One region of the Bradyrhizobium sp. BWC-3-1 genome, then DNA from elsewhere that is predicted to be linked to it. Evidence: predicted binding sites of a transcription regulator. Region 1 holds the regulator's gene; each other region holds the start of a gene.
The links. Region 1 encodes PhoB, which activates phosphate uptake and scavenging genes when phosphate is short. Its sites were predicted from a motif close to TGTCATNNANCTGTCAT; they were not measured.
Positions count from the first base shown of each region.

Region 1 (3,271 bases):
GGCCGCGTCGAGAAGGCGCTGCGCGGCGGCGCGCTGTGGAACGAGGTCAAGGACAAGCTCAACGCCTCCGGCCTGTCGCTCTCCGGCGGCCAGCAGCAGCGCCTCTGCATCGCCCGCACCGTCGCGGTGAGGCCCGAGGTGATTCTGTTCGACGAACCCTGTTCGGCGCTCGACCCGATCTCGACCGCCAAGGTCGAGGAGCTGATCCAGGAGCTGTCCGAGGATTACACGATTGCGATCGTCACCCACAACATGCAGCAGGCGGCGCGCGTCTCCGACAAGACCGCCTTCATGTATCTCGGCGAGCTGATAGAGTTCGACGACACCAGCAAGATCTTCACGTCGCCGTCCGATCGGCGCACGCAGGATTACATCACCGGCCGGTTCGGCTAGGAGACGCGACATGGGTTCTGAACATACCGCAAAGGCCTTCGACACCGACCTCCAGGAACTCACTCGCCTGGTCGCCGAGATGGGCGGCATCGCCGAGCGCATGATCGTCGAGTCCGTCGACGCGCTGATCCGCCGCGACGTCCCGCTCGGCCAGCGCGTCGTCGCCATCGACACCGAGCTCGACGCGCTGCAGAAGCGCATCGAGGAGCGTGCGGTGCTCACCATCGCCCGCCGCCAGCCGATGGCGGTCGATCTGCGCGAGATCGTCGGCGCCATGCGCGTCGCGACCGATCTCGAGCGCATCGGCGACCTCGCCAAGAACATGGGCAAGCGGGTTGCGGCGCTGGAGACGGACTTCCATCCGCTCAAGCTGTTCCGCGGCCTCGAGCACATGACCGACCTCGTGCAGCAGCAGGTCAAGTCGGTGCTGGACGCCTATGCCGCGCATGATTTGCCGGCGGCGATGGCGGTGTGGAAGGGCGACGAGGAAGTCGACGCCATCTGCACCTCGCTGTTCCGCGAACTCCTCACCTACATGATGGAGGATCCGCGCAATATCTCGTTCTGCATCCATTTGATGTTCTGCGCCAAGAACATCGAGCGGATCGGCGACCACGCCACCAATATCGCCGAGACCGTGTTCTACATGATCGAGGGCCAGGCGATCACCGACAAGCGGCCGAAGGGCGACATGACGACCTTTGCCAACACGGTACCGAACACCTGAAGATTTAAGGAGCGACGACCCGATGGGCGCACGCATTATGGTGGTTGAGGACGAGGAAGCCCTGACCGAGCTTCTCCGCTACAACCTCGAAGGCGACGGCTATGACGTCGAGACGGTGATGCGCGGCGACGACGCCGACACCCGCCTCAAGGAGCACATCCCCGATCTGATCGTGCTCGACTGGATGCTGCCGGGCCTGTCAGGCATCGAATTGTGTCGGCGGCTTCGCACCCGTCCCGAGACCAAGCAGCTCCCGATCATCATGCTCACCGCGCGCGGCGAGGAGAGCGAGCGGGTGCGGGGTCTTGCGACCGGCGCCGACGATTACATCGTCAAGCCGTTCTCGGTGCCGGAGCTGCTGGCGCGCGTGAAAGGCCTGCTGCGGCGCGCGAGCCCGGAGCGCCTCGCCACCGTCCTTGCTTTTGGCGACATCGAGCTCGACCGTGACAAGCGCCGCGTGGCGCGCTCGGGCCGGCCGATCGATCTCGGTCCGACCGAATATCGCCTGCTGGAGTTCTTCCTGGAGCACCCGGGACGGGTGTTCTCGCGCGAACAGCTGCTCGACAGCGTCTGGGGCCGCGACATCTATATCGACGAGCGCACCGTCGACGTGCATATCGGCCGCCTGCGCAAGCTGCTCAATCTCGGCCGCGAGCAGGACCCGATCCGCACCGTCCGCGGCGCCGGCTACGCGCTGGATGATCGGTTTGCCAAGGCAGAGCAGGTGTAGGGTTGCAGGCTTGTTTGTTGGCGAGCTGTCCCTGCATTCTCAGCCGTCGTCCCGGACAAGCGAGCGAAGCGAGCGCTGATCCGGGCCCATAACCACCGAACGTGGTTTGGCGAAGACTCGGAGTGACCCCTTCCGCACGATTATTGCGTGCTCGGAGTATGGGTCCCGGCCCCCTGTGCGCAATTGCGCACTAGGCCGGGACGACACTGAAATTGTTGAACTGTCTTCGCGTGACGACTAACGGGGACCCGGCTTTACCGGTGCGCGGCGCCGATCCGACGCCGGCTGGTACGCAACGCGCGAGTGCTGAGCGCAATAGGGCAGTCCGGACAGCGCCCTTCCACCGCAGAAGAAGAAGTCCGGGCTCGAGGGATCGCCGACCGGCCAGTGGCAGGTCGCCTCGTTCAATTCCAGCAGCGACAGCCGCTGGCTCATCGGCACCACGTTGTCATAGGTGACCGGATCCGGCTCAGCCTCCACCTCGAAGGCCTGCGCCAGCGCGGTGTTGCCGCGCGAGATCGGGCGGCTCACCCGCATCATGTGCTGCGCGGGGCGCGCCTTGCGCGGCCGCGGCGCTGCCGATGATGGGCTCTTGGCGCGGCCCGAAAGGCCGAGCCTGTGCACTTTGCCGATCACGGCATTGCGGGTCACATTGCCGAGCTCCGCCGCGATCTGGCTGGCCGAAAGTCCGGCCTCCCAGAGCTTTTTCAGCTGCTCGACGCGATCATCGGACCAGGTCAAAACCGTCATTGCACCCTTTCCCTCGCTGCGCGCCAGCCATCCTGGGGCCTCGCAGCGAATGCCTAAGCCTTCAAAAACCCGTGCCGCCAGAATCCCTTAAGGCTCGCCGGGCGCGTCTTGAACGCCCGAACGTTTACGCCGGTACATAAGGACTTAAAGATCAGAACCACTGCACGAGATGTCGTATCTGACAATCCAAACGCTACAATATGGCGTGACTCCCGCGCAAGAGTCCGCCGACTCGCTTCCACATGTTCCGTGGCCAAATCCCGCAAAATCGGCACCGCAAGACTACGGATTCAGCGTTTCGCGAGGCTTTCCGGGCGGCATTGACACCCGTTTCACCAGGCCTAAGATAGTCGCACGTGCCGCCCTCAAGAGGCGGCACGTTTCGTTTTCCGGGCCGGTCGATGGTGCGTTGCGCAATGCACGCTCACTCCGTCCGCAACATTCAAGTGACCATCATGACTAACAGCGCAGCGCCGCATTTGCTCCCCGTTTTCGCCAGGTCCGACCTTGGTTTCGAGCGTGGCGAAGGCTGCTGGCTGATCGCGACCAATGGCGAGCGCTATCTCGATTTCACCTCCGGGGTGGCGGTGAATGCGCTCGGCCATGCCCATCCGGCGCTGGTCGCGGCGTTGCAGGAGCAGGCCACCAAGCTCTGGCACATGTCGAACCTG
Region 1 covers NZ_CP136625.1:8,463,787-8,467,057, reverse strand. Annotated here, with positions in the region: gene pstB (phosphate ABC transporter ATP-binding protein PstB) at 1-393, shown strand, start outside; gene phoU (phosphate signaling complex protein PhoU) at 404-1,120, shown strand; gene phoB (phosphate regulon transcriptional regulator PhoB) at 1,143-1,850, shown strand; gene RX329_RS40470 (GcrA family cell cycle regulator) at 2,088-2,600, opposite strand; gene RX329_RS40465 (aspartate aminotransferase family protein) at 3,056-3,271, shown strand, end outside.

Region 2 (3,271 bases), 1.9 Mb from region 1:
GAAGGCCAGTGCCGGCCGCTCCAAAGTTGCTCTCAAGCGTCCGGCCAAGCGTCGGATCAAGGGTCCGGCGCGGCGTCCGACCAGGCCGTCGCAGCGGGCAGCGTCTGCCGATGACGGGGCCAAAGCGGCCATCGAGCCGGCCATCAACGCGACCATCCGCGAGCTCCGGAGCAAGCTCAGGGGGGCGCTGCGGCGGGTCGCGGAGCTCGAGGCGGCTGCCGACACCGATTTCCTGCTCGAAATTCCGAACCGGCGCGGCTTCGAACGCGAGCTCGCCCGCGCCGTCGCCTACATGAAGCGCTACCGCGCCAGCGGGGCGCTGATCGTGCTCGACGTCGATCGGTTGAAGCCGATCAACGATTCCTTCGGCCATGCGGCCGGCGACGAGGTCCTGAAGGCGATTGCCACCACGCTGACGCGGCAGATCCGCGCTTCGGACGTGGTCGGCCGGCTCGGCGGCGACGAGTTCGCGCTGCTGCTCTGGAATCTCAGCGAGACCGACGCCAAGGCGAAGGCCGCGGCTTTCGAGCAGGCCATCGACGAATTGTCCTTTGTCTTTCGCGGCCAGCACGTGAGCGCGGGCGCTTCCGCCGGCGTCGCCCTGCTCGGAGTGCAATCCGACGCCACGCGCGCCCTGGAGGAGGCCGATGCCGCGATGTATGTGCGCAAGGCGCACCGGCGGCACGAGCCGCACATCAGGCTCGTCAGCAGCTAGTTAAAGCGTGCCGAGGTCTTTCGGTACGTCGCCGAAGCTGCGGAGCAGTTTTGCGTCCCCGAATTCGCCGGTCATGGGATCGCCGCTGCGGCTGAACGCGACCGCGCCGGTGTGGCCGGCGCCGTGCGACATAATCTCGGCGCGCCGTAGCGCGGCCGCCGCGCTCTGGCATTCCTCGGCCGCACCCGCGACCGGCGATCCGTCCTCGTCGGTCAGGAAAGGTAATGCAACGTAATAGGTGACATCGGACATGGTCGGCTCCGATAGCTGACAGTCAGGCGGCGCTGCTCTTGCTCCGCATCTTGCTGCGCGAGGTCTCCGGAATGCAGCCTGCGGAAACCGCCGCCTGCAATTCTTCCAGCTCGGCCTCCAGATATTCATTGGCCATGATCAGCGCCTTGATGGTGCTGCGCAGATTGCCGTCGCACATCGCGATCGCCTGATCGCAGGCTTGTTCATAATGGCTGTTGTCGAGAAGGGCGGTTGCCGACATCTGCATTTTCCTTAGACGGTTTCCCCGGGGGTGTTGGGTGCTCAAATGTTCTTATTTTGTTCCTTTCGAGTCAAGCGGATTTACGTGCGGCGGGGCCGCCGTAAAGTTCTACCCGTGGATCAGGCGATGATGTCGGGCGTGATCTGGTCTTCGATGAACGCGATACGGTCACGCAACAACAGCTTGCGTTTCTTCAACCGCTGTAACCGCAACAGGTCGGGGGCGGGCGATTGATGCAGTGCATCGATCGCCACATCGAGATCTCGGTGTTCCTGGTGCAACCGGGCGAGCTCGGATTCGAGTTCGCGCGCATCTTCATTGGTCATGTCTGCGGTGGCCGAAAAACCGATAGGCGTGAGATTAAGGCTGTGGATGCCCTGTGGAAACTATCGTCCTTGCGCGCCGTGATCGCAAGCGATCTCGGGCTGTCGCGAGCCGATCTCCCGCGAGATATTTCTGCGGTCGCTCCGGCGTTGCGCAAGCGCATTGATATCACGGATTTTTCCCGCGTGGTTCCCTTACTCACGCTTCGTTACATATGAATTTCTAAAAATGACAGCGCGACGACTGATATCCATCGACAGAACAAATCGGTGATGTACACTTCCTCGTCCGGTCGAATCCAAGGTTCACCCCTACCGAGGAGGTTTCGAATGACAATTCAGGCACATCTGGTTGAATTGGAACGGAAGCACAAAACTCTCGAAAACGAATTGCACGAAGCTCTCGTGCACCTTTCAACAGACGACCTGCAAATTGTTGAGTTGAAGCGCCGGAAGTTGATGGTCAAGGACCAGATCGAGCGTCTCAGGCACGGCGACACGCTCCACTAGTAACCCCGTAACAGCGTAGAGTTGATCGCACCCTTTCAGGCAGGGATGGGAGCCTTTGCGCTCATCCCTGCCGCAAGGCGCGCAGCGTGCAAGGATTTGCGCGGCTCCAGCGTCTTGTCTGGACGCAGTTCTTTACGCGCAACCGGAATCCAATTCGCTTTAAACCACTAGATGTTTGCGAGCTCGGCGACGTGATCCGCGATCGCGAGCGATGACGTCAATCCGGGCGACTCGATGCCGAACAGATTGATCAGGCCTTCGACGCCGTGATCGCGCGGGCCCTGCATCAAGAAATCCTGCGTGGCCACCGCCGGCGGCACGATCTTCGGGCGGATGCCCGAATAGCTCGGCATGAGAGCACCGTCAGGCAACGTCGGCCAGTATTTGCGGATCGCCGGGTAGAAGCGCTCGGCGCGTGACGGGTCGACCTCATAGTCGATCGTCTCGATCCACTCGACGTCAGGGCCGAAACGGGCCTGCCCGGCCATGTCCAGCGTCAGATGCACCCCTAGGCCACCGGGCTCGGGCACCGGATAGATCAGGCGCGAGAACGGCGCCCTAGCATTGCAGCTGAAGTAGTTTCCCTTGGCGAGGTAGGCCGTCGGGATCCGTTCCAGCGGCATGCCCTCGATGTTGCGCGCCACGGTGGTCGCCGAGAGCCCGGCGGCGTTGACGAGGAGGCTGCATTGCAGCGTCATCGGCGCTTCGCCGCCCGCCTCGATCTCGATGACGCCGGCGGTCGCCTTGGCACGGATCAGCGGGGTGTGAAACGCGAAGGCCGCGCCCGCGTCCTCGGCTTCGCCGCGCAGCGAGAGCATGTAGGCGTGGCTGTCGATGATGCCGGTCGACGGCGACAGCAGCGCGGCGTCACAGGCGAGCGCCGGCTCCAGCGCACGTGCCGCATCACCCGTGAGCAACTGCATGTCGAGCACGCCGTTGGCCTCGGCATGCGCCTTGATCGATTGCAGCTTCTCGGTCTCTTTCGGATTGGTCGCGACGATCAGCTTGCCGCAATTCCTGTGCGGGATGCCGCGCTCGGAACAGTAACGATAGAGCGCGTGCTTGCCGTCGACGCACATGCGCGCCATCCAGCTTCCGGCGCGGTAGTAGATGCCGGCATGGATCACCTCGCTGTTGCGCGAGGAGGTGATGGTGCCGATGGCCTCGGCTTGCTCGAGCACGATCACCTCGCGCCCGGCTTGCGCCAGCTTTCGAGCCACCGCGAGCCCG
Region 2 covers NZ_CP136625.1:1,644,800-1,648,070, forward strand. Annotated here, with positions in the region: gene RX329_RS07965 (GGDEF domain-containing protein) at 1-715, shown strand, start outside; gene RX329_RS07970 (hypothetical protein) at 716-967, opposite strand; gene RX329_RS07975 (hypothetical protein) at 990-1,208, opposite strand; gene RX329_RS07980 (YdcH family protein) at 1,328-1,534, opposite strand; gene RX329_RS07985 (YdcH family protein) at 1,862-2,041, shown strand; gene RX329_RS07990 (NAD(P)/FAD-dependent oxidoreductase) at 2,209-3,271, opposite strand, start outside.
Region 2: a site for PhoB is predicted at 1,761-1,777, ahead of RX329_RS07985 (YdcH family protein). Genes of this name have one in related genera too.

Region 3 (3,271 bases), 3.1 Mb from region 1:
GCCGCGCATGATCACGCTGACCTACGGCCTCGGTGTCGGCCTTGCAGCACTCGCCGGCGTGCTGTCGGCGCCGATCAACCAGGTGCGGCCGTTGATGGGCGCCGACCTCATCATCGTGGTGTTCGCGGTGGTCGTGATCGGCGGCATGGGATCGATCATGGGCTCCATCATCACCGGCTTCGCGCTCGGTGTGATCGAAGGCCTGACCAAATATTTCTACCCCGAGGCCTCCAACACCGTCGTGTTCGTGCTGATGGTGCTGGTGCTCTTGGTGAAGCCAACGGGATTGACGGGAAGGGCGGCCTGATATGACAGCCTTGACGGACGACACGCTGCCGGTAACCCCGCGCGCGATCCGCGACGAGATGATCGTGTTCGTGGTGATGGCGCTGCTGCTGGCTTCGGTGCCATTCACGGGGGTCTACCCGTTCTTCGTGATGCAGGCGCTGTGCTTCGCGCTGCTCGCCTGCGCCTTCAACCTGCTGATCGGCTACGGCGGTTTACTGTCCTTCGGCCATGCGATGTTCCTGGGCACGGCCGGCTATTGCAGCGCGCATGCGCTGAAAGTATGGGCGCTGCCGCCGGAACTCGGCATCCTCGTCGGGGTCGCCGGTGCCTTCGTGCTCTCGCTCATCACGGGCTATATCTCGATCCGCCGCCAGGGCATCTATTTCTCGATGATCACGCTGGCGCTGTCGCAGCTCTTGTACTTCATCTACCTCCAGGCGCCGTTCACCCATGGCGAAGACGGTATCCAGGGCATTCCGCAGGGACGCATGTTCGGCGTCTTCGATCTGACCAAGCCCACCGTGCTCTACTACGTGGTGCTGGTCGGTTTCCTCGCCGGCTTCCTGCTGATCTTCCGCATCATCAACTCGCCGTTCGGCGAAGTCCTCAAGGCGATCCGCGAGAACGAGCCGCGCGCGATCTCGCTGGGTTACCGCACCGATCAGTACAAGTTCCTGGCTTTCGTCCTGTCGGGCACGCTGGCCGGCTTTGCCGGTGCGCTGAAAGTCTTCGTGGCGCAGAATGCCTCGCTCACCGACGTGCACTGGTCGATGTCGGGCGAAGTCGTGCTGATGACGCTGGTCGGCGGACTCGGAACCGTCTTCGGTCCCGTGGTCGGTGCCTTCGTGATCATCGCCATGCAGCAATATCTGGCGGGGTTCGGTCAATGGGTGACCGTGATCCAGGGCTCGATCTTCGTGATCTGCGTGCTCACCTTCCGCCGTGGCGTCATCGGCGAAATCGCGCATTACTTCCGGCGGTCGCTGTAAGTCGTTGATATAATAGAAGATGTGTTGACGCGCGAAAGCGGTGGATGATCCGGCTCCACGGGCGTGAGGTGGCACGCGCGTGGATCGAAAATGGTCTATGACAGTTTCATGACGGCCCGCTTGGGCCAGGCCATCATCCAACCGGTAGTCTCTCTCCCATGATGCGATTGTTTCGCGCTTTCCTGCCGAAGGAAGAACGGTTCTTCGACCTGTTCGACCGCCACGCCCAGACCGTGATCCAGGGCTCGATCGCGCTCCAGAGCATGCTCAACGGGGGCGAGGAGACGCCGGTCTATTGCCAGCGCGTCAACCAGTTCGAGAACGATGCCGACAACATCACCCGTGAGGTGCTGACCGCGGTGCGCCGCACCTTCATCACCCCGTTCGACCGCGGCGACATCAAGAACCTGATCACCTCGATGGACGACGCCATCGACCAGATGCAGCAGACCGCCAAGGCCGTGATGCTGTTCGAGGTCCGCAGCTTCGAGCCGCCGATGCGGGAGATCGGCGGGCTTCTGATCGAATGCGCCAATCTGGTCGGCCGCGCGCTGCCGCTGATGCAGAAGATCGGTCAGAACGTGGCCATGCTGACCGCGATCACGGAAGAGCTTGGCAAGCTGGAAGGCCGCGTCGACGATCTCCATGATATCGGGCTGAAGGAACTGTTCCTCAAGCATCGCGGCGGCAACGCGATGGATTTCATCGTCGGCGCAGAGATCTACGACCATCTCGAGAAAGTCGCCGACCGCTTCGACGACGTCGCGAACGAGATCAACAGCATCGTCATCGAGCAAGTTTAGGGCAGGGGCCACGCCGTGGATGTTGCGTTGGGTCTTCCCGTCCTTGTCGGATTGATCGCCGTCGCGCTGCTGTTCGACTTCCTGAACGGCCTGCACGACGCCGCCAATTCGATCGCGACCATCGTCTCGACCCGCGTGCTGCGGCCGCAATACGCGGTGTTCTGGGCCGCGTTCTTCAACTTCGTCGCCTTCATGGTGTTCGGGCTGCACGTTGCCCAGACTATCGGCACCGGCATCATCGATCCCGCGATCGTGGATGCTCAGGTGATCTTCGCCGCGCTGGTCGGCGCCATCGTCTGGAACCTGGTGACATGGGCGCTCGGCATCCCATCGTCCTCGTCTCATGCATTGATCGGCGGCTTGTTTGGTGCCGGCGTGGCCAAAGCCGGCCTTTCAGCGGCGGTCTGGAGCGGGTTGTCCAAGACGGTGATCGCCATCGTGCTGTCTCCGCTGGTCGGCTTCCTGCTCGCGATGGTGCTGGTCGCGATCGTCTCCTGGGCCTCGGTGCGCTCCACGCCCTTTGCCGTGGATCGCGCCTTCCGCATCCTGCAATTCGCCTCCGCCTCGCTCTATTCGCTCGGCCATGGTGGTAACGACGCTCAGAAGACCATGGGCATCATCGCCGTGCTGCTCTATTCGCAGGGCCAGCTCGGCGGCGAATTCTTCGTACCCTTCTGGGTGGTGCTCTCGTGCCAGGCCGCGATGGCGATGGGAACGCTGATGGGCGGCTGGCGCATCGTCCGCACCATGGGCCTGCGCATCACCAGGCTGACCCCGATGCAGGGCTTTTGCGCCGAGACCGGCGGTGCCGCGACCCTGTTCATGGCGACCTTTCTCGGTGTTCCGGTCTCGACCACCCACACCATCACCGGCGCCATCGTCGGCGTCGGCGCGGCCCGCCGCCTCTCGGCGGTGCGCTGGAACGTCGCCAGCTCGATCGTCTATGCCTGGGTGATCACGATGCCGGCCTCGGCCATCGTCGCCGCGCTGAGCTGGTGGGCGGTCAAGATCTTCGTCAGGTAACCAGCTTCAGTCCGACAATGCCGGCGACGATCAGCCCGATGCTGGCGAGGCGGAACGCGGTGGCCGGCTCGCCGAACAGGACGATGCCGAGCGTCGCGGTGCCGACCGCACCGATGCCGGTCCAGACCGCATAAGCGGTTCCAATCGGCAGCGATTTGAGAGCGAGCC
Region 3 covers NZ_CP136625.1:5,318,187-5,321,457, reverse strand. Annotated here, with positions in the region: gene RX329_RS25950 (branched-chain amino acid ABC transporter permease) at 1-307, shown strand, start outside; gene RX329_RS25945 (branched-chain amino acid ABC transporter permease) at 309-1,277, shown strand; gene RX329_RS25940 (DUF47 domain-containing protein) at 1,436-2,080, shown strand; gene RX329_RS25935 (inorganic phosphate transporter) at 2,096-3,103, shown strand; gene sugE (quaternary ammonium compound efflux SMR transporter SugE) at 3,096-3,271, opposite strand, start outside.
Region 3: a site for PhoB is predicted at 1,375-1,391, ahead of RX329_RS25940 (DUF47 domain-containing protein). Genes of this name have one in related genera too.